Regions from separate parts of the Streptomyces sp. 8N114 genome, predicted to be linked through region 1. Evidence: riboswitches for the same ligand, from Rfam matches in the RefSeq annotation. Region 1 holds a riboswitch; each other region holds the start of a gene.

Region 1 (6,903 bases):
GACCGATTGGAGGCGCCTGTCGCAGTCAAGGTGATGGCCGACAACTGGGCCCACCGGATGGATATCCGGGAGCGCTTCCTGGCCGAGGCGCGGCTGCTGCGCAGGGCGTCGTCGGGCGGTGTCGTCCAGGTCTTCGACGTGGGTGAACTGGACGACGAACGGCCGTACTTCGTCATGGAATACGCGGACCGGGGCACGGTCGCCGACCGGATGACGGCGGGGCCGCTGCCGGTGACCGAGGCGCTGCGGCTCACCTCGGAGGCGGCGCACGGAGTGGAGGCGCTGCACGAATCGGGCGTGGTGCACCGCGACATCAAACCGTCCAACGTGCTGCTGACGAGCGGCGGAGCGCAGGGCCGCGAGCGGGTGCTGGTCGCCGACCTCGGCCTGGCCAAGAACCTCGCGCACGCGTCGGGGCTGACCGTGGTTGCCGGATCGGTCGGCTACATGGCGCCTGAGCAGGCCGAACCCTTCGAGGGCATCGACGCGCGCGCGGACATCTACAGCCTGGGCGCCGTCTTCTACCACCTGGTGACCGGCGCTGTGCCGGGGAATCCGGGGCGGGTGATGCCGCTGGACGAGTTGCGTCCCGGGCTGCCGTGGGCGGTGACGGAGGCCGTTGCGCGCGCGATGGAGCCCGACCGCGAGCGCCGCTGGCCGACGGCGGCCGAGTTCGCGGACGAACTTGACCGGATCGCGACGGAACTCGACCGGAACTCGGCCCCTGCGGGCGGGACGAACGCGCCGGACGGGCCGACGGAGGGGCCGCAGCAAAAGGCGGCCGGGTCGGCCGGGTCGGCCGGGCCGGACGCGTCCGACCGGTCGAGCGGGTTGGCGGGGGAGCAGGGCCGGAGCACCGACGGACGTGAAAGCCTCGCACCATCGGCGGCCCAACTGTCCTTCCTGGCCGTACGACCCGTGTCCCAGGTGCCCGGTCAGCCGCCGACAGCCGCGACGGAGCCGCCCTCGTCGGCGACCCAGAAGCCCGCATCCGAGAACTCCGCGGTGGAGAGCTCCGCGACGGAACCGCCCTCGTCCGAGACTTCCGCGGCCGGAACCTCCGCGTCCGAGAACTCTCGCCTCGGGGCCTCCGCGCCGCAGACGTCTGCGCCCAAGTCGGCCGCCGCCGAGCTGCCCGGGGTGTCCCGGGGGACCGCTCGGCCGGTGCGTACTCGCCGTCGGCGGCGTGCCGTCGCCATCGGGTCCGCCGTGGTGGTGCTGGCCGGGGCGGGAGTTGTCAGTGAGGTACTGGGGCCGGACCGTACGCGGCAGCCCTCCGCGGTACGGGTGGACGACGCGAGCGGGCGGGTCAGTGTGCATGTGCCCGGAGCGTGGGCGCAGGAGACCACCGACTCCGGCTGGAGCCCCTCCGCGCTGGGGCTCTCCGCGGACAAGGCCCCCGGGCTGCTCGTGGCGGAGGACGTGGGCCGTTGGCAGGACCTCACCTCGGGGACGAGCGGCGTCTTCGTGGGGCTCGGTGCCCCGGCCGACAAGGACGACAGGGCCGCCGAAGCCGCCGAGCCCACACCCCGGACCACGCTGCGCCCCCAGGGAAACGCCGACACCCAGCCGCGGTTGCCCGACAAGGTGGCTGAACTCACCCACAAAGGCTGCCAGTACACAGGGAGCCGCAAGTTCCAGAACGGAAGCTGGCAGGGACGGATCCGTACCTGGTCGGCCTGCTCCACCCCCGGACACTCGCTGGAAGAGATCGGCCTGTCCCCCAAGCAGAAGGGCAAGCCCCCGGTGTACGTGCAGATCCGCTGCGACAAGGACTGCTCGGCCCGGACGGACCGAGTGCTGACCAGCTTGCGCGTCAAACCGTTGTAGGCGTACCCCGCGGTCCTTGCGCCGCCCCTCCAATGTTCCTGGCCCCGGCGTACGACCCCGGCGTACGGAAACCGGCGCTCGGGATCCGACGTCCGCCATCTGCAGTCGGGTTCCAGCCGTTCGGGCCGTCTCCCACACGTCCTGTCCCGTCTCTTACGTCACCTGAAAACCGCCCGCCACGGTGCAGAGTTGCCCGCCCGAGGTGCTGTGGAAAAACTCCCCGGGGGCCGGGAACTTTCCCGGGAAGTCGCCCATCGAAGGCTGTGTACGGCGCAGATGCCCGAGGGCAGGCTGGGAAACGAGGACGAGCCAGCGCGCGAGCCGCCGGGAGGCCGGACGACCGCAGACAGGACGACCAGGGACGGCAGCCATGACGAAGCGACAGGACCCGACGACCACCCCCCACCTCTCACAGGCCCTGTACGACACCGAGGCCCCGGCGCCCGGCCGCCCGGCCGCCCCGTACCGCCCCCGTCGCCGGGTGGCCCGCATCGCGGCCGCCACGACAGCGGTGCTGGCGGCGGGCGCACTGCTGATCGGCTGCGACAAGGACCCGGAGGCGTCCCCGGACAAGGTCGACGGCGAGGCCGCGCCCGCCGCCGGCAACTCCGACGGTGGCTCCAAGAGCGGCGACAGGAACGGCAGCAGCGGTGAGAACGGAACCGGCGGGAGCGGCTCGCAGAGCGGTGGCACGGGCGGCTCGGACTCTTCCGGTTCGGACAGTGAGGACTCCTCCGGGGGCTCCTCGTCCAGCGGCAGCGGCTCGGACACCGGCAGCAGCGGGTCGGGACCGGGCTCCGGTTCCGGCTCCCGGTGCCACACGGCCGACCTGAAGGCATCGTTCGGCCCGAACCACCCGGGCGCCGGGCAGGAGAACTTCGCCCTGGTCCTGACCAACCGGTCCGACAGCACATGCACCGTACGCGGCTATCCCGGGCTCGCCTTCGTCAACAGCAGCGGCGAGCAGGTGTCCTTCGACCCCCACCGGACGGATGGTCAGGTCCGGACCGTCACGCTCGCGCCCGGCAAGAGCGCCTGGGCGCCGCTCTCGTACACCAACCCGGAGCTGACGAACGTCACCACGGTCACGCCGAGCGCCGTGCGGATCACCCCGCCCGACGAGCGGGCCTCCCTCCGGACGTCCTGGTCCGGCGGACCGGTCACCAACACCGGCAAGGCATCCGTTCCCAAGATCGGCCCACTGGCCCCCGGCACCGGCGGCTGAGCCCCCGACCCGATTCCCCCCGCCTGCCGTCCCTTTCCCTCCCCTCCCCACCGTTGGCCCCGATCGGCGCAGGCCCGCAGGCGGTGCGGTCCCGTACGTGGTAGGGACCGCCTGCTGCTCGTATCCGCTCCGTACGCCCGCCGCCGCCCTCCATCCGCGCCCGTGGCCGTGCCTGCCCCGTACCCCGCACCCCGTACCTCTCCGAACGCTCCCGAGTGGCCCGGAGTCCGCTCTCAGGCCAGATTGGGACCGTGCGGGAGAGGGAGGCCGGGACCAAGAAGGCGAACAGGTACGAGGACAACGTGGGACGGCTGTGGCGCCTGGCGCGGCAGACTCCCGTTGTGCTGTTCGTCCTGGGCGTCGTCCTGGAGATGGCGACGCCCCGGGACGTGACCGTCTCGGCGCCGTTCGCCGCGGCCCCGCTGGCCGCCGCGGCCTTCCTGTCCCTCCGGGGCACGATGGTCACGGCAGTCGTCTCCTCCGGCGCGACCATCCTGTTCGCCATCTTTCACGACACCGGCAGCGCCATCGAGGCCGAAGCCAGAGCCATCACCAGCCTGACCGTCTCCGCCCTCGCCGTGGGCGTCAACTATGTGCTGCTCCGCAGCGGCAGCCGGCTGGCCTCGGCGCGCGGTATCGCCGAGGCTGTGCAGCTCGCCGTGCTGCCCGCCCCACCTTCCCGGGTCGGCGGCCTGGCGGTGGCCGCCCGCTACCGTGCCGCGCAGGCCGAAGCCCGGATCGGCGGTGACTTCTACGCCGCGGAGGAGACCCCGCACGGCGTACGGCTGCTGCTCGGTGACGTACGCGGCAAGGGGCTCGACGCGGTGTCGGCCGTCGTACTCCTCGTCGGAACGTTCCGTGAGGCGGCCGAGCAGGAGGAATCGCTCTCCGGCGTGGCCGCCCGCCTCGACCGGGCCCTCGACCGGGAGGGACGGCGGCAGCTCGGCATGGCACAGTTGGAGGGCTTCAGCACGGCGGTGCTGGTGGAGGTCCCGAACCCCCCTGCTCATGCCTCCGCCCCCGAGAACCCCCCTGCCCACGCCTCCGCCCCCGGCAAGAGCCCGCCGCAGCGCGCCGGGGACGGCAGCGCCGACAGCGACAGCCCCACAGTTGTGCGCATCGTCAACCGGGGCCACCCCGCGCCGGTCCTCCTCCACCGCGGCAGGGCGTCCCTTCTGGAGCCCCAACTGCCGGCGCTTCCGTTCGGCATGTCCGACCTGGGCGGATGGCCGGACCACGAGGAGGAGGTTCCCTTCCCTCCGGGTGCTCAGTTGCTCCTCTACACCGACGGTCTGTCAGAGGCGCGCAACTCCGACGGTGTCTTCTACGACCCGGCCGAACGACTCGCCCGCACCTATTTCGCCCACCCCGAGGAGCTTCTGGAGACGGTCCTGATCGACGTCGCGGCCCACACCGGCGGCAGGTCCGTGGACGACATGGCGCTGCTCGCCGTCGCCCACGAGTCGCACAGCCGCTCCTGAGCTCAGCCGGCTCAGCCACCAATTACGGGGAACAACTTGGAATCACGGCCCCTGTTCTATTACCGTCCGATAACGCAGCACGGTCGTCACTGTCGTCACGAAGACGGCACCGTGCGCCATCGCCGAATCCCGCATACGGGGCACCAGCAGCGCCCAACCGACTGGACCGCACCGTGGGAACCGGGGAACCACCTCTTCTCGTCAGCCAGACGAGGAGGATGGGGTGAATCGGACGCCCTTGCGAGAGGACGCCCGTAGGAGACCTTCCTGCTCCGAACCCGTCAGCTAACCCGGTAGGCGAGAGGAAGGAAAGGAGAGCGCCCCCGTGGCGTCCAGAACCCAGGGCTTTGCCGGTCATGCGCCCCAGACCGTCGCCTACGACCCGCACGCCGACCAGGCCGGCTCCTCCGTTCCCTACGGTGTCCCCAGCGAGCCGCCCGGTGCCGAACCGTGGGACGAGTGGAACCCCACCGAGGAGTCCACCCGCCCACTCCGCGGCAAGCACCGGGTCGCCAAACAGCGTTCCGGCGGCGTGGCGCGCGGCGGTGCCGTACTCGGCGTCGGCATGATCGCGGCGGTCGGCGCCGGCGGCATGGCGACCGCCCAGGACAAGGACCCCGGCGCGATATCCGTACCGGACCTGGACACCGCGGCCGACACCGTACGGGGCATCCCCGACCAGCTGCCCGACGCCGAGGACCTGCCCGGCATCGGCTCCCTCCTCTCCGACGACTCGGACGACTCCGACGGATCCGCCGACTCGGACGGCGCAGCCGGTGCGGACGTCTCCGGTACGGGCAAGGGGGACGCGGCGGCCGGCACCAACGCCGGCGAGGCACTGCGCGCCCGCATCCTCGCGCAGGCCGAACAGCATCGCTCGGCGGAGGACGCGGAAGCCCGCGAGAAGGCTGCCCGGCAGGCGGCGAACGCGGCAGCGGAAGAAGCCGCGAAGCGGGCCGCAGCAGCCGAGAAGCAGGCCAAGGCCGAACGCGCGCGCGAGGCCGCCGAGGAGAAGCGCAAGGCGGAGGCCGAGAGGAAGCGCAAGGCCGAGGCCGAACGCCGCGCCAAGCTCGCCCGCAGTTACACGGCGCCGCTGGCCTCCTTCCAGCTCACCGCCGGGTTCGGCCAGGCCGGCGGTATGTGGCAGAACGACCACACCGGCCAGGACTTCGCCGCCCCCAACGGCACACCCGTCAAGGCCATCCACAGCGGCACCGTCAAGGAAGCGGGCTGGGCCGGTTCGTACGGCTACCGCATCGTGCTGCAGCTGGAGGACGGAACCGAACTCTCGTTCTGCCACCTCTCGTCCATGACCAAGTCGGCGGGCGACAAGGTCGGCACGGGCGACGTCATCGGCCGGGTCGGCTCCACCGGCAACTCCTCGGGACCGCACCTGCACGTCGAGGTCCGCCCCGACGGCGGCGACCCGGTGGACCCGCTGCCATGGCTCCGCGCCAAGGGCGTCGACGTCTGAGGCCCGGTCCAGGGCCGAGGGACCGGCAGCGCCGACGCGGCTGAGGTGCGATGGGCCCGACGGGCTGACGGGCGGTGGGTCCGACGGCAGCCCGTGGGCTTGGCCCCGAGGGCCGAGAGGGGCTGACGGGGGCTGACCGGGGGGCGGCCCGGTGAGCGAGGTCACGCGCCACCGCCCGCCCCCGAGTTACGGTCGCGGCATGCAGATGAATGCCGACAAGAAGATCGGTCAGCTGTCCGTCTCGCCGCTCGTGCTCGGCGGCAACGTCTTCGGCTGGACGGCCGACACACCCACGTCCTTCGCCGTCCTCGACGCCTACACCGACGGCGGTGGCAACGCCATCGACACGGCCGACGCGTACTCGGCCTGGGTCGAGGGCAACAAGGGCGGCGAGTCCGAGACCGTCATCGGCGAATGGCTCGCCGCACGTGGCTCGTCCGTACGTGACAGCGTCGTCATCGCCACCAAGGTCGCCCGCCACCCCGACCACATGGGCCTCGCCCCGGCCACCATCAAGGCCGCCTGCGAGGACTCGCTGCGCCGCCTGCGGACGGACCGCATCGACCTGTACTACACGCACTTCGACGACGAGTCGGTCGAGGTCTCCGACATCATCGGCGCCCTCGACGACCTCGTCAGGGAGGGCAAGGTCCGCGAGATCGCCGCGTCGAACATCTCGCCGTCCCGCCTCGCCGAGTCGCTCGCGTTCAGCGACCGGGAGGGCCTCGCCCGGTACGTGGCGCTCCAGCCGCACTACAACCTCGTCTCGCGCGACACGTACGAGGGAGAGCCGGCCGAACTCGCCCGGCGTGAATCCCTCGCCGTGCTGCCGTACTACGCGCTGGCTTCCGGCTTCCTGACCGGCAAGTACCGGCCGGGCGAGACCGCGCCCG
Region 2 (6,903 bases), on a different contig from region 1:
CCGGGCTGTACGAGAACACGCCGGACCACAACGCGCTGATCGGCCGCTCCGGGGAGCTCGGCAACTTCCTGTACGCCACGGGGTTCTCCGGTCACGGCTTCCTCCAGGCACCCGCGGTGGGCGAAATCATGCGCGACCTCTATCTGGAACGCCGCCCGTTCGCGGACATCACCCCGCTCAGTGCCGACCGGTTCCGCACAGGTGCCGAGATCCGTCCCGAAGCCCACGTGGTGTGAAGCCGCGTGCACAGCAAAGCGAAAGCGCCATCCCGAAGGAAAGCGTGACCCCCGAAGCGAAAGGCCGAACCATGTCAACGCTCAGCCAGTGGCAGCTACGGGCCGCCTTCGCCGCGCGGCTGTCGGAGATGTACGGGCAGGAAGTGCCCGCCTACACCATGCTCGTGGACGTCTCCCGCGAGGTCAACGAGGACGTTCTGCGGGCCCGCGGCGCCGACGCCGAGCGTCTGGGATCCATCGGCAGGGTGACGGCCGAACGTCACGGCGCCATCCGCGTCGGCACACCGCAGGAACTGCGACAGGTCGCCCGGATCTTCGCTGCCCTCGGCATGCATCCGGTCGGCTTCTACGACCTGCGGGAGGCCGCCGCCAGTGCCGTCCCCGTCGTCTCCACCGCGTTCCGGCCGGTCGACGGCGAGGAGCTGGCACGCAACCCGTTCCGCGTCTTCACCTCCATGCTCACCCCGGCCGACCCCCGCTTCTTCGACCCGGACCTGCGCGCCCGGCTGGAGACCTTTCTCGCCGGCCGCGAACTCTTCCCGCCGGAGCTGCTCACGCTGGCCGACCGCGCCGCAGCGGAGCAGGAGCTGTCCCTGGAGGACGCCGAGCGCTTCCTGCAGCTCGCCGTCGGAGCCTTCGAGCTGTCCGGCGAGCCGGTCGACCGGGCGTGGTACGAGACGCTGGAGCGGATCTCCGCGGTCGCCGCGGACATCGGCGGAGTACGCAGCACGCACATCAACCACCTCACTCCGCGCGTACTGGACATCGACGAGCTGTACCGCCGGATGACCGAGCGCGGCATCGAGATGATCGACACGATCCAGGGCCCGCCGGCCTGGCGGGGGCCGGATGTCCTGCTTCGGCAGACCTCCTTCCGGGCCCTGGCCGAGCCCCGCGCGATGCGCACCCCGGACGGCAGTGTGGTCAGCGGCGCGCTACGCGTCCGGTTCGGCGAGGTCGAGGCACGCGGCATCGCCCTCACCCGCGAAGGCCGTGCCCGGTACGACACGTTGCTCGGCCTCGTCGACCAGCTGAGCGCGCAGGCGCCCGGAGAGAGTCGCGGCGCCGTCGCCCGCAGCGTGTGGGAGGAGCACCTGCCCGACACCGAAGAGGAGCTGGCCGCTCAGGGGCTGGCGTACTTCACCTACCAGGTGGCCGCCGACCGGCCCCGCGACGGCAACCGGCCGCCGGCCGATATCGGCGAACTGCTGCGGCGGGGGTGGGTGCGGGCCGAGCCCGTCGTCTACGAGGACTTCCTGCCCCGCTCGGCCGCCGGCATCTTCCAGTCCAACCTCAGCTCGGAGGGCACCCGCGACAACGCGCAGGAGGGTGCGGCCTACGACGCCGAGTGGCTCTCCGGCGCCATCGGACGCGAGGTGCTCGATCCCTTCGCACTCTACGAACAGCAGCAAAGCCGCTCCCTCACCCAGGTCGCGCGCGCACTGGAACTCGACGGCGCCCTCGCCTGATCCCGTCCCTCCCACTCCTAAGGATGACCATGACCAGCACCGCCCTGCCCACCACGGACGACCTGCGTACCCGCGCACTCACCAGCCTCGGCAACATCGGCGTCACCGTTCCGGAAGGCAGTGACCTCTCCGCGCGGACCCCCATCACCGGAGAGAACCTCTTCGGGCTGAAGGCCGCCGACGCGGCGGACGCCGAAGCCGCCGTCGGCGCAGCGCGCGAGGCGTTCCTCACCTGGCGCACCACGCCGGCGCCGCGTCGCGGAGAGCTCGTGCGCCGGCTGGGCGAGCTGCTGCGTGAGCACAAGAGCGACCTTGCCGATCTCGTCACCATCGAGGCGGGCAAGATCCGCTCCGAGGCCCTGGGTGAAATTCAGGAAATGATCGACATCTGCGACTTCGCCGTGGGGCTGTCCCGCCAGCTGTACGGCCGCACCATCGCCTCGGAACGCCCAGGTCACCGCCTTGCGGAGACGTGGCATCCGCTCGGTGTGGTGGGCGTCGTCTCCGCCTTCAACTTTCCCGCGGCCGTCTGGTCGTGGAACACCGCCGTCGCGCTTGCCTGCGGCGACACGGTCGTCTGGAAGCCCTCGGAGCTCACTCCGCTGATCTCGCTGGCCTGCGACCATCTGCTGGCCCGCGCCGCGGACGAGGTCGGGGCGCCCCGCGACGTCCACCGGCTGCTGCTCGGTGATCGTGTCGTGGGTGAGCAGTTGGTGGACGACCCCCGCGTCGCCCTGGTCAGCGCCACCGGCTCGACCCGGATGGGCCGGGAAGTCGGTCCCCGCGTCGCGGCCCGCTTCGGCCGCAGTCTGCTGGAACTCGGCGGCAACAACGCGGCGATCGTCGCCCCTTCGGCCGACCTCGACCTCGCGGTCCAGGGCATCGTCTTCGCCGCGGCGGGCACCGCGGGTCAGCGCTGCACGACGCTGCGCCGCCTGATCGTCCACCGTGACATCGCGGAGACGCTGGTCGAGCGGCTGACCAGCGCCTACCGCAAGCTGCCGGTCGGCGACCCGTTCGACGAGAACACCCTGGTCGGCCCGCTCGTCTCCACCACGGCCCTCGACGCGATGAACAGCGCGCTGGCCCGGGTCCAGGCGCAGGGCGGCAAGATCCTGGCGGGCGGCAACCGGCGGCTCTCCGAAGCCGCTCCCGAGGCCGCCTACACCGAGCCGGTCCTCGTCCGCGTCGACGAGCAGAACGATGTCGTACGGGAGGAGACCTTCGCCCCGATCCTCTACGTGCTCACCTACGACACCTTGGACGAGGCGATCGCGCTGCACAACGACGTCCCGCAGGGGCTGTCGTCCAGCATCTTCACCCGCGACCAGCAGGAAGCCGAGATCTTCCTCTCGGCCGCGGGCTCCGACTGCGGCATCGCCAACGTCAACATCGGCACCTCCGGTGCGGAGATCGGCGGCGCGTTCGGCGGGGAGAAGGAGACCGGCGGCGGACGCGAGTCCGGCTCCGACGCCTGGAAGTCCTACATGCGCTCGGCCACCAACACCATCAACTACTCCAGCGAACTCTCCCTCGCCCAGAACGTCAGCTTCCTCTGAACGGACCCCGGGCACACGGAAGAACGCACCGAAGAACGCCCGGGAGCCCGCGCCACCTTTCCGGTGGTTGCGGGCTCCCGGGCGTTCTCGGTGAGGAGGTGGACGCATGCCTAACAATCCACCGCCTTTACCAGTTCTCGGCGCGTAATGTCCGGATATAGACGACTTACCGCTCCCACGTGGCCACTTCATAGTCGCTGTGTCAAGAAACACATCCTCGCTTCGAGTCCGCGGGCAAGATCTTCTGTCGGGTCGTCAAGAGACTATCCTTGGCGAGCTTTTCGTAAAACCCGCCAGTTCGCTGCTTTACGCTCAGAAAATGATCCACAGCATAGCGTTGAATAATTCCGAGATCATTCTCCGCGGATACCCGGCATTCGAATCCGGCATCTTGCTCCCAACAATCCGGTGTGTTTCTGTGTCCTCGCTCCGGCCTCCGTAAACGGCCGGAGTTCCCACTGCCGGGGCGCCGAATCCTGCCGCCCGGTGAGGGAAATTCGCACCAGACCACGCCGGCAGGAGCGGGGGACCCAAGTAAGTGCCGTGCCGCATCCAGCGGCCCGGCTAGGGGTGAAGTCATGCCCGTTGCGCCTCGCGCACGGGTTATGGCCGGGCAACTCCAGCCCGAATCCGACAGCTCACCTCGCAGGCGCTAGGAGAGGACACCCCCATGTCACGTGGCCGTCATGCCCGTAAATCGCGCAATGCCCGCCGCTTTTCCCGGCTTTCGCTCGCCCTCGTCGCCGGCGGTGCAGGAATCGCCGCTCCCCTGCTGACCGCAGGCAGCGCGCACGCCGCCCCCGCGCCGGCCAAGGTGCAGGAGCAGAAGCAGGCCACTTCCACCCAGGCCGCCGCCCCGAAGGCGAAGGCCGAGAAGAAGGCCGACTCCCACACCGTCGTGGCCGGCGACACGCTGTACCGGATCGCCGTGGACCACGACATCAAGGGCGGCTGGTCCACCCTCTACAAGGCCAACAAGCAGACCGTCGGCAGCGACCCGGACCTGATCCGTCCCGGCCAGAAGCTGACCCTGGACGCCACCCCGGCGCCCGCCGAGCGGAGCACCACGCCCAAGCGGGCCGACCGCAGCACCGCCGAGCGGACCACCAGCGTGCACAAGACCCAGTCGACCAACCTGGACGGCTGGATCAACGAGGCGCTGGTCATCATGAAGCAGCACGGCATCCCTGGCACCTACCAGGGCATCCACCGCAACATCATCCGGGAGTCCGGTGGCAACCCCAACGCCATCAACAACTGGGACATCAACGCCCAGAACGGCACCCCGTCCATCGGTCTGCTCCAGGTGATCAAGCCGACCTTCGACTCCTTCCACGTCAAGGGCACCGTCTACGACCAGCGGGACCCGGTCGCCAACATCGTCGCGGCGTGCAACTACGCCGCCAACCGCTACGGTTCGATCGACAACGTCAACGGCCCGTACTGAGCCGACGACCCGCAACGCGGCGGCTGCCCCTCACCACGCCGGTGACGGGGCAGCCGCCGCGTTGTGCGCAGGCTTGTCCGGCGCCTCATGCGTACCCGGCATGAGGGCTGCGCTTGCCTCCCCCAAGCTTCGCAGGGGGCCGCGCCCCGCAAGGGGCGCGGGGAACTGCGCGACAAGCCACAACGCAGCGCATTTGACCCACCGGGCGAAAGCACGCAGTTGCGCAGGGCGAATTCCGGGTGGGACAGCGCGTGTGCCGGGCGAGTGGGGCGGTGATTGCGGGAGCCTCGCAACTCAGAGTCCGCAAGGACCTACTCTCCGTTCCGAGTCTGGCGAGCGGAGCGCCCGATTCACCCGAACGCGGCGCCCCCCTGGCAGGGGTACGTCCCGATGGGCACCGTCTGTCCATGGATGACTCGAACAATCTCGTAAGCGTCATAACTCCCGCCTACAATGCGCTCCCCTATCTCAAGCGCTGTATCGCCTCGGTCACGCACCAGTCTCTCGACCCCGGTCGCATAGAGATGATCGTCGTGAACGACGGTTCCACGGACGGCACCGCAGCCGAACTGGATCTCTTGGCCGAACGGCACCCGCGGCTGCTGCGGGTGCTCCATCAGGAGAATTCCGGCGGTCCCTCCGTCCCCCGCAATCGAGCCCTGGACCTGGCGAGCGGGCGGTACGTGTTCTTCCTCGACGCGGACGACTATCTGGCACCGGAGGCGCTGCAGCGGCTCACCACCACCGCCGAGGAGAACAGTGCCGATGTCGTACTCGGCAAGATGGCCTCGGTGGGACGCGGGGTGCCGCGCTCGATGTTCCGGGCCAACCAGCCCGACGCCGACCTGTTCACCTCACGGGTCTACTGGGCGCTCTCCGTTCAGAAGCTCTTCCGCAAAGAGCTGCTCGACCGGCTGCATCTTCGCTTCGACACCAGCCTGCGGATCGGCGAGGACCAGCCCTTCACGGCGCTCGCCTACTTGCGCGCACGCCGCATTTCCGTGGTCGCGGATTACGACTGCTACTACCTCGTACGCCGCCCCGACGGCCAGCATCTGACCCTCACCAACAAGACCGAGCCGGTCCTCGACTCGCTCCACCGGGTGTGTGAGCTGCTTCGGACCGAGCTGGAGCCGGGACCACGACGCGATGCCCTGCTGGAGCGGCACTTCCAGGTGGAGTTGAAGGGCGCCTTTCGATTCCTCGGCAATGAGACGGAATCCGCGGTCCAGCAGCGCGAGTTCAACCGCATGCAGAAACTCGTCACCGATCACGACTCCGACTCCTTCTGGCCCCGGCTCTCCCCGGTCCAGCGCCTGCGCTGTCATCTCACCCAGCACGGCAATCTGGAAGAGCTCCTGGACCACACTCACCGGGCCGACAGCCATATGCCGTTCCGCATTCATATCTCCCAGGGACGGGCGCTGGCCCACTATCCAGTGGAACGCGAAGCCTGTTCCACAAGCCCCGCCGCGTGCTTCGACGTGACGGAGCACCTCGCCGTCATCCACTACGTGTCCTCGATTTCCTTCACCGGCACCCGACTGCGGCTGCGCGGTCATGCGGGATTGAGCGAGGCCCAGCACATCGGCGGGAGGACCGTCGAGATTTTCCTGGAGCACCGCGGAAAGGACAGCAGGACCCACCACGCCGATATCCGCGTCGAAGGGGATTCCTTCGAAGCCGACTTCGACCTCCTCAGCGGCGACGGGACCGACGAACCGCTGGCCGACGGTTTCTGGGATCTGTATCTGCGCTACACCGTGAACGGGCTCGCCAAAACCGTACGGCTGGGCAATCAGCGCGACCCGGACGCCGGTGAGTGCCCTGTCAGCTGCCTGTCCGACGACGGCGCGGGCGGCATACGGACGGCCAGGCTCTACTCCACCGCCTTCGGCAATCTCACCGTGCGCCTCCAGCATGTCTCAGCGGCCCAACTCGGCGAGGAACTCCGCCTTGAGCCCGAAGCGGCTGCTTGGCGCGGCCCGGCCCTGCACATACGCGGGACGACGAACCTCATCGCTCCGCCGCCGGGAACCGCCGTCGTACGTCTGGAAACCGCCGATGCCACATCCGACTTTCCCGTGGTCCTCCAGGACGGCGGGTTCTTGGCAGAACTGCCCCTCGACTCCCTGCCCCGGGGCCGGTGGACAGCAACTTTCCTGATAGCCGCCGCCAATTGGCGCTGCGCC
Region 3 (6,903 bases), on a different contig from region 1:
ACTTGGTGAGCCGGCGCAGCGGGGTGTCGAGGATGTACTGGGTCTGGATGTCGCTGAGGCCGAAGCGCGAGATGAGGGATGCCTTGGCCTCGGCGGCGTTCTCACTCGACCGGATGATTCTGATGACCTCGTCGATGTCGACGAGCGCCACCAGCAGGCCCTCCACCAGGTGCAGCCGGTCGCGCCGCTTGCCGCGGCGGAACTCGCTGCGCCGACGCACCACGTCGAACCGGTGGTCGACGTAGACCTCGAGAAGCTCCTTGAGGCCGAGGGTGAGTGGCTGGCCGTCCACCAGAGCGACGTTGTTGATGCCGAAGGACTCCTCCATCGGCGTCAGCTTGTAGAGCTGGGAGAGGACCGCCTCCGGGTTGAAGCCGTTCTTGACCTCGATGACCAGGCGCAGCCCGTGCTGGCGGTCGGTGAGGTCCTTGACGTCCGCAATGCCCTGGAGCTTCTTCGCGTTGACCAGGTCCTTGACCTTGGAGATGACCTTCTCGGGGCCGACGGCGAACGGCAGCTCGGTGACCACGAGGCCCTTGCGCCGGGTCGTGACCTGCTCGATCGACACCGTGGCCCGGATCTTGAAGGTGCCGCGCCCGGAGACGTAGGCGTCCTTGATGCCCTCCCGGCCGACGATCTTGCCGCCGGTCGGCAGGTCGGGGCCCGGGATGAAGCCCATCAGGGTCTCCAGGTCCGCGCCCGGGTGCTTGATCAGGTGCCGTGCCGCCGAGATGACCTCTGTCAGGTTGTGCGGCGGCATGTTGGTGGCCATGCCGACCGCGATCCCCGAGGAGCCGTTCACCAGCAGATTGGGGTAGGCGGCGGGCAGTGTGACGGGCTCTTGCTCGCTGCCGTCGTAGTTGGCGCCGAAATCGACGGTCTCCTCGTCGATCGACTCGACCATCAGCCCGGCGGCCGGCGCCGAACGGCACTCCGTGTAGCGCATTGCCGCGGGCGGGTCGTCGTTGCCCAGCGAACCGAAGTTGCCGTGCCCGTCCACCAGCGGCAGCCGCATGGAGAAGTCCTGCGCCATGCGCACCAGGGCGTCGTAGATGGGGGAGTCACCGTGCGGGTGGAGCTTTCCCATCACCTCGCCCACGACGCGGGCACACTTCACATACGACCTGTCGGGGCGCAGGCCCATCTCGTGCATCTGGTACAGGATCCGGCGCTGCACGGGTTTCATCCCGTCGCGGGCGTCGGGCAGCGCGCGCGAGTAGATGACCGAATACGCATACTCCAGATAGGAGCCCTGCATCTCGTCGACGACGTCGATGTCGACGATGCGCTCCTCGAAGTCCTCTCCCGGCTCCGGTGCCGGTGTACGGCTTTTACTGCGGCGGGCCATCGCGGCTGCGGCTCCTTCGCTGCTTCGTGCTGTCGCTCTTGCGCTCTCGGGTCGTGCTCTTCGACCGACGTGCTTCCGGTCTCCCGGACCGATCGTGCTCGGTCGTGCTCTCGGTCGACCATTGTGGACCGCCCCACTGACAGGGCGGTCGCTCGGTAGACCGTACGGGAACTTCGCACCTTGTCGGCGTGGTTGCATACAGTGACAGGGCCGCCGGTCGCGTGAGGCGCCGGGCGGTCGGCAGTTCCCGGCGCCCGGCCGGGATATCCCCGCAAGCGAAGGGACTCCACGCCCATGGGTCACACGGCCACGCCCCCGCCGGCCACCGGTGGGCTGACAGCGACGGAGCACCGGCTGGCCAATGGCCTGCGGGTGGTGCTCTCCGAGGATCATCTGACCCCCGTCGCCGCTGTCTGCCTCTGGTACGACGTCGGTTCCCGTCACGAGGCCAAGGGCCGCACCGGCCTGGCCCATCTCTTCGAGCACCTGATGTTCCAGGGCTCGGCCCAGGTGAAGGGCAACGGCCACTTCGAGCTGGTGCAGGGCGCGGGCGGCTCGCTGAACGGCACCACCAGCTTCGAGCGCACCAACTACTTCGAGACGATGCCGGCCCACGAGCTGGAGCTCGCCCTGTGGCTGGAGGCCGACCGGATGGGCTCGCTGCTGGCCGCGCTGGACGAGGAGTCCATGGAGAACCAGCGCGACGTGGTCAAGAACGAGCGTCGCCAGCGCTACGACAACGTGCCGTACGGCACCGCGTTCGAGCGGATGACCGCCATGGTCTTCCCCGAGGGCCACCCTTACCACCACACTCCGATCGGCTCGATGGAAGACCTGGACGCGGCCTCCCTCCAGGACGCGCAGGAGTTCTTCCGTACGTACTACGCGCCCAACAACGCCGTTCTGTCCGTCGTCGGGGACATCGACCCGGAGCAGACGCTCGCCTGGATCGAGAAGTACTTCGGCTCCATCCCGGGCCACGACGGCAAGCGCCCCCCGCGGGACGGCGAGCTGCCCGAGCTGATCGGTGAGGATAAGCGTGAGGTCGTCGAGGAGGACGTGCCCTCCCGCGCGCTGATGAACGGCTACCGCCTGCCGCACGACGGCACCCGCGAGGCGGACGCCGCCGATCTGGCGCTGACCGCGCTCGGCGGTGGCGAGTCCTCCCGCCTCTACACCCGGCTGGTGCGGCACGACCGCACGGCGGTGGCGGCCGGTTTCGGACTGCTCCGGCTGGCGGGCGCGCCCTCGCTGGGCTGGCTGGACATCAAGGCGTCCAGCGGCGCGGAGATCGCCGACATCCAGGCCGCGGTCGACGAGGAGCTGCGCCGCTTCGCGGAGGAGGGGCCCGGCGAGGAGGAGATGGAGCGCGCCCAGGCCCAGTTGGAGCGCGAGTGGCTGGACCGGCTGGCCACGGTCGGTGGCCGCGCCGACGAACTGTGCCGGTACGCGGTGCTCTTCGGTGACCCGCAGCTCGCGCTGACCGCGGTCCGGCGGGTGCTGGAGGTGACCCGCGAGGAGGTGCGGGAGGTGGCGGCCCAGCGGCTGCGCCCCGACAACCGCGCCGTGCTCGTATACGAACCGCTGGCGGACGAGGAAGCGCCCGCGAACGAGGACGAGGAGGCCGGCCAGTGAGCGAGACACCGGCGAGCACGAGCCAGCGCACCGCGGGAGCGGCGAGCACGAGCCCCGCGGGGATCGCGGAGACAGCAGGGAAGAGCATGGAGTTCCACCCCCAGCCGCCCAGCGGCACCCCGAAGCCGTGGGCCTTCCCCACCCCCGAGCGCGGCAAGCTGCCCAACGGGCTGACGGTGCTGCGCTGCCACCGCCCGGGGCAGGAGGTCGTCGCCGTTGAGGTGAACCTGATGGCGCCGCTGGACGCGGAGCCGGAGGGGCTGGACGGGGTCGCCACCATCATGGCCCGCGCCCTGAGCGAGGGCACGGACAAGCACACGGCCGAGGAGTTCGCCGCCGAGCTGGAGCGGTGCGGCGCCACGCTCGACTCGAACGCCGACCACCCCGGTGTGCGGGTCTCGCTGGAGGTGCCCGTATCCCGGCTGCCCAAGGCGCTGGGGCTGCTCGCCGACGCGCTGCGCGCCCCCGCCTTCCCGGACAGCGAGGTGGAACGGCTCGTCGCCAACCGGCTGGACGAGATCCCGCACGAGCTGGCCAACCCGGCCCGCCGCGCCGGCAAGGAGCTCTTCCGCGAGCTGTTCCCCGCCTCATCGCGGATGTCGCGGCCCAGGCAGGGCACCGAGGAGACGGTGCGAGGCATCGACGCGGCTGCGGTACGCGCCTTCTACGAGGCATATGTGCACCCCGCCACCGCCACCGTCGTCGTGGTCGGCGATCTGGAGGGAGTCGACCTCGAGGCGGCGCTCACCGAGAGCCTCGGCAGCTGGACGGGAGCCGCGGCAGTGCCGCGTCCGATGCCGCCGATCACCGCGGACGACAGCGGCCGGGTCGTCATCGTGGACCGGCCCGGAGCGGTGCAGACGCAGCTGCTGATCGGCCGCGTCGGCCCCGACCGGCACGACCGGGTGTGGCCCGCGCAGCTGTTGGGCGTCTACTGCCTGGGCGGCACGCTCACCTCCCGGCTGGACCGGGTGCTGCGTGAGGAGAAGGGCTACACCTACGGCGTGCGCGCCTTCGGCCAGGTGCTGCGTTCCGCCGAGGACGGCAGCGGTGCCGCACTGCTGGCCATCAGCGGCTCGGTGGCCACCGATGTGACAGGGCCCGCGCTGGACGACCTGTGGCAGGTGCTGCGGAAGCTGGCGGACGAGGGACTGACCGACGAGGAACGGGACATCGCGGTACGGAACCTGGTGGGTGTCGCGCCGCTGCGCTACGAGACGGCCGCGGCCGTCGCGGGGACGCTGGCCGACCAGGTCGAGCAGTATCTGCCGGACGACTACCAGGCCCGGCTCTACGCCCAACTCGCCGAGACGGGCACGGTGGAGGCCACGGCGGCGGCGGTGAGCGCCCTGCCCGCCGGCCGGCTGGTGACGGTGCTCGTCGGCGACGCCTCGCAGATCGCCGATCCGGTACGGGAGTTGGGGATCGGCGACGTCAAGGTGGTCTCCGGCTCCTGAGCCCGCGGGCGGAGGCGCGAACGGCGGTCAGAAGTGGGGCCCGGGAGGAGGAATCGCTCCTTCCGGGCCCCTCTCAATGTCCGATTCTGTCGCGGTTGCTGATGAGTTGGAGTGTGGCGTACGTGACAAACCCAGGGATTCGTTTGCCGCCCGGAGTTGGCCCCGTTTAGCGTCGGTGCCGCTGTTCGTCAGAAGTGACCGCACCCGCGGCCGACGGACAGCCATCGCCGAATCCCCGAGGCGCACCTGCCGAGGGGGACCGGGGACCCAGGTCCCATTGGGGTGAATCGGACGGCCTCGCAAGAGGCGGCCCGTAGGAGACCTTCCTGCTCCGAACCCGTCAGCTAACCCGGTAGGCGAGAAGGAAGGAAAGGAGTACGCCTCCGTATGGCGTTCACCCGTGCCACTGGTAAGCACAGGCGTCCGAGTAAGACCCGTCGGGCCGCAGGGGGAGCGGCAGGCATAGCCGGTCTCGCCACCGTGGGCGTCGTAGGGTCCATCGCCACCCCCGCATTCGCCGCGAGCGGCGGCGGACAGAACAACGCCCCCGTCCAGCACGACGCCAAGGTGAGCGAGGTCGTCGGCGGCCCGATCTCCGAGACGCTGGACCAGCAGGCATACGAGCAGGCCCTCCAGGCGGAGCAGACCAAGGCCGAGACCGACGCCAAGGAGGAAGCCGCCAAGGCGAAGGCGGACGCCAAGCGGAAGGCCGACGAGGCCAAGCGCAAGGCCGCCGCCGAGAAGGCGGAGAAGGCGCGCGAGGCGAAGGAGAGGGCCGCCCGGGAGGCCAAGCGGGCGAAGCTCAACGCCTACGTGATGCCTGTCGAGGGCTCCTACGTCTCCACCGGTTACAAGCAGGGCGGCGGCATGTGGTCGTCCGGCAGCCACACCGGCATCGACTTCCACGCGGGCATGAACACCCCGGTCCAGTCCGTGGCCGCGGGCGAGGTCGTGGAGGCCGGCAACGGCGGGGCCTACGGCAACAACGTCGTCATCAAGCACAAGGACGGCACGTACACGCAGTACGGCCACCTGAACTCGATCAGCGTCTCGGTCGGCCAGCAGGTCAAGTCGGGCCAGCAGATCGGCCTCTCCGGCTCCACCGGCAACTCCTCCGGCCCCCACCTGCACTTCGAGGCCCGCACCTCCCCCGAGTACGGCTCGGACATCGACCCGGTCGCCTACCTCCGCGAGCACGGCGTGAAGGTCTGACCGAACGTTGCGGCTTCGCCCGTCGCGGCGGACATTTACGAGGGGGGCGCTGCACCGCCAGGTGCAGCGCCCCCCTCGTGCTCCCCGGCGACACGCTCATGCCGGCGGGCGAGCCCTCGCGCTCGGTCAGACCCTCACACCGTCTCGGGCAGCTCCTCCAAGCCCTCGGAGACCAGCTTCGCCAGCCGGTCGAGGGCCTCCTCCGCACCGTCCGCCTCGGAGGTGAGGACGATCTCCTCGCCCCCCTCCGCACCCAGGCCGAGCACACCGAGCATGGAGGCCGCGTTGACGGGGTTGCCCTCGCCCTTCCGGACGGTGACCGGGACCCCGGCTGCCGAGGCGGCACGGACGAAGATGGAGGCGGGGCGGGCGTGCAGCCCCTCGGCCCAGCCGACGGTGACACGGCGCTCAACCATGGTGTTGCCCTTCGTTCGTCAAACTTGTCCAGACCAGATTTCCACGATTGCCGAGGTGCTCCGTGAGCCGGCGGGTGCGGGCCAGGAAGCGGCGGCGCTCATGCCAGCGACGATACGACGCATCCCGTATCCCTGAGCACCCACCCTCCCTCCGCCGTACGCTGGCCCCATGCCGAGCCCCGAGGAGCGCGCCTACCCCGCCCACTGGGAAGCGGACATCGTGCTGCGCGACGGCGGTACGGCCCGGGTCCGGCCGATCACTCCGGACGACGCGGAGCGGCTGGTCAGCTTCTACGAGCAGGTCTCCGACGAGTCGAAGTACTACCGCTTCTTCGCGCCCTACCCCCGGCTGTCCGACCGCGATGTGCGCCGCTTCACGCACCACGACTACGTCGACCGCGTCGGCCTGGCGGCGACCATCGGCGGTGAGTTCATCGCGACCGTCCGCTACGACCGCATCGACCACCTCGGCCGCCCCGCCAGCGAGCCCGCGGACGAGGCCGAGGTCGCCTTCCTGGTCCGCGACGACCAGCAGGGCAGGGGAGTGGCCTCCGCGCTCCTCGAACACATCGGTGCCGTCGCCCGGGAGCGCGGCATCCGCCGCTTCGCCGCCGAGGTGCTGCCCGCCAACACCAAGATGATCAAGGTGTTCACGGACGCCGGATACTCCCAGAAGCGCAGCTTCGAGGAAGGCTCCGTCCACCTCACCTTCGACCTGGAGCCCACCGAGCGCTCCCTGGCCGTCATGCGGGCCCGCGAACAGCGCGCCGAGGGCCGCTCCGTCGCCCGGCTGCTGGCCCCCGGCTCCATCGCCGTCGTCGGCGCCAGCCGCACC

Evidence for each region. A riboswitch is a leader RNA that binds a small molecule or an ion and turns the genes downstream of it on or off. The one in region 1 is predicted to bind cyclic di-AMP.
Region 2: it holds a riboswitch for cyclic di-AMP, as region 1 does, so the genes downstream of both, ACTWQF_RS16955 (transglycosylase SLT domain-containing protein) here and ACTWQF_RS31535 (M23 family metallopeptidase) in region 1, are expected to answer to the same signal.
Region 3: it holds a riboswitch for cyclic di-AMP, as region 1 does, so the genes downstream of both, ACTWQF_RS36255 (M23 family metallopeptidase) here and ACTWQF_RS31535 (M23 family metallopeptidase) in region 1, are expected to answer to the same signal.

The regions. Positions count from the first base shown of each region.
Region 1 is NZ_JBQQBT010000026.1:505-7,407, reverse strand. Features, by position in the region: gene ACTWQF_RS31550 (protein kinase domain-containing protein) at 1-1,830, shown strand, start outside; gene ACTWQF_RS31545 (DUF4232 domain-containing protein) at 2,201-3,055, shown strand; gene ACTWQF_RS31540 (PP2C family protein-serine/threonine phosphatase) at 3,307-4,536, shown strand; cyclic di-AMP (ydaO/yuaA leader) riboswitch at 4,677-4,851, shown strand; gene ACTWQF_RS31535 (M23 family metallopeptidase) at 4,862-6,010, shown strand; gene ACTWQF_RS31530 (aldo/keto reductase) at 6,210-6,903, shown strand, end outside.
Region 2 is NZ_JBQQBT010000007.1:66,139-73,041, reverse strand. Features, by position in the region: gene ACTWQF_RS16970 (NAD(P)/FAD-dependent oxidoreductase) at 1-236, shown strand, start outside; gene hglS (2-oxoadipate dioxygenase/decarboxylase) at 308-1,705, shown strand; gene amaB (L-piperidine-6-carboxylate dehydrogenase) at 1,735-3,264, shown strand; cyclic di-AMP (ydaO/yuaA leader) riboswitch at 3,755-3,930, shown strand; gene ACTWQF_RS16955 (transglycosylase SLT domain-containing protein) at 3,935-4,711, shown strand; gene ACTWQF_RS16950 (glycosyltransferase family 2 protein) at 5,119-6,903, shown strand, end outside.
Region 3 is NZ_JBQQBT010000045.1:7,737-14,639, forward strand. Features, by position in the region: gene ACTWQF_RS36240 (DNA gyrase/topoisomerase IV subunit A) at 1-1,348, opposite strand, end outside; gene ACTWQF_RS36245 (M16 family metallopeptidase) at 1,643-2,983, shown strand; gene ACTWQF_RS36250 (M16 family metallopeptidase) at 3,070-4,440, shown strand; cyclic di-AMP (ydaO/yuaA leader) riboswitch at 4,656-4,813, shown strand; gene ACTWQF_RS36255 (M23 family metallopeptidase) at 4,828-5,652, shown strand; gene ACTWQF_RS36260 (HPr family phosphocarrier protein) at 5,787-6,068, opposite strand; gene ACTWQF_RS36265 (bifunctional acetate--CoA ligase family protein/GNAT family N-acetyltransferase) at 6,238-6,903, shown strand, end outside.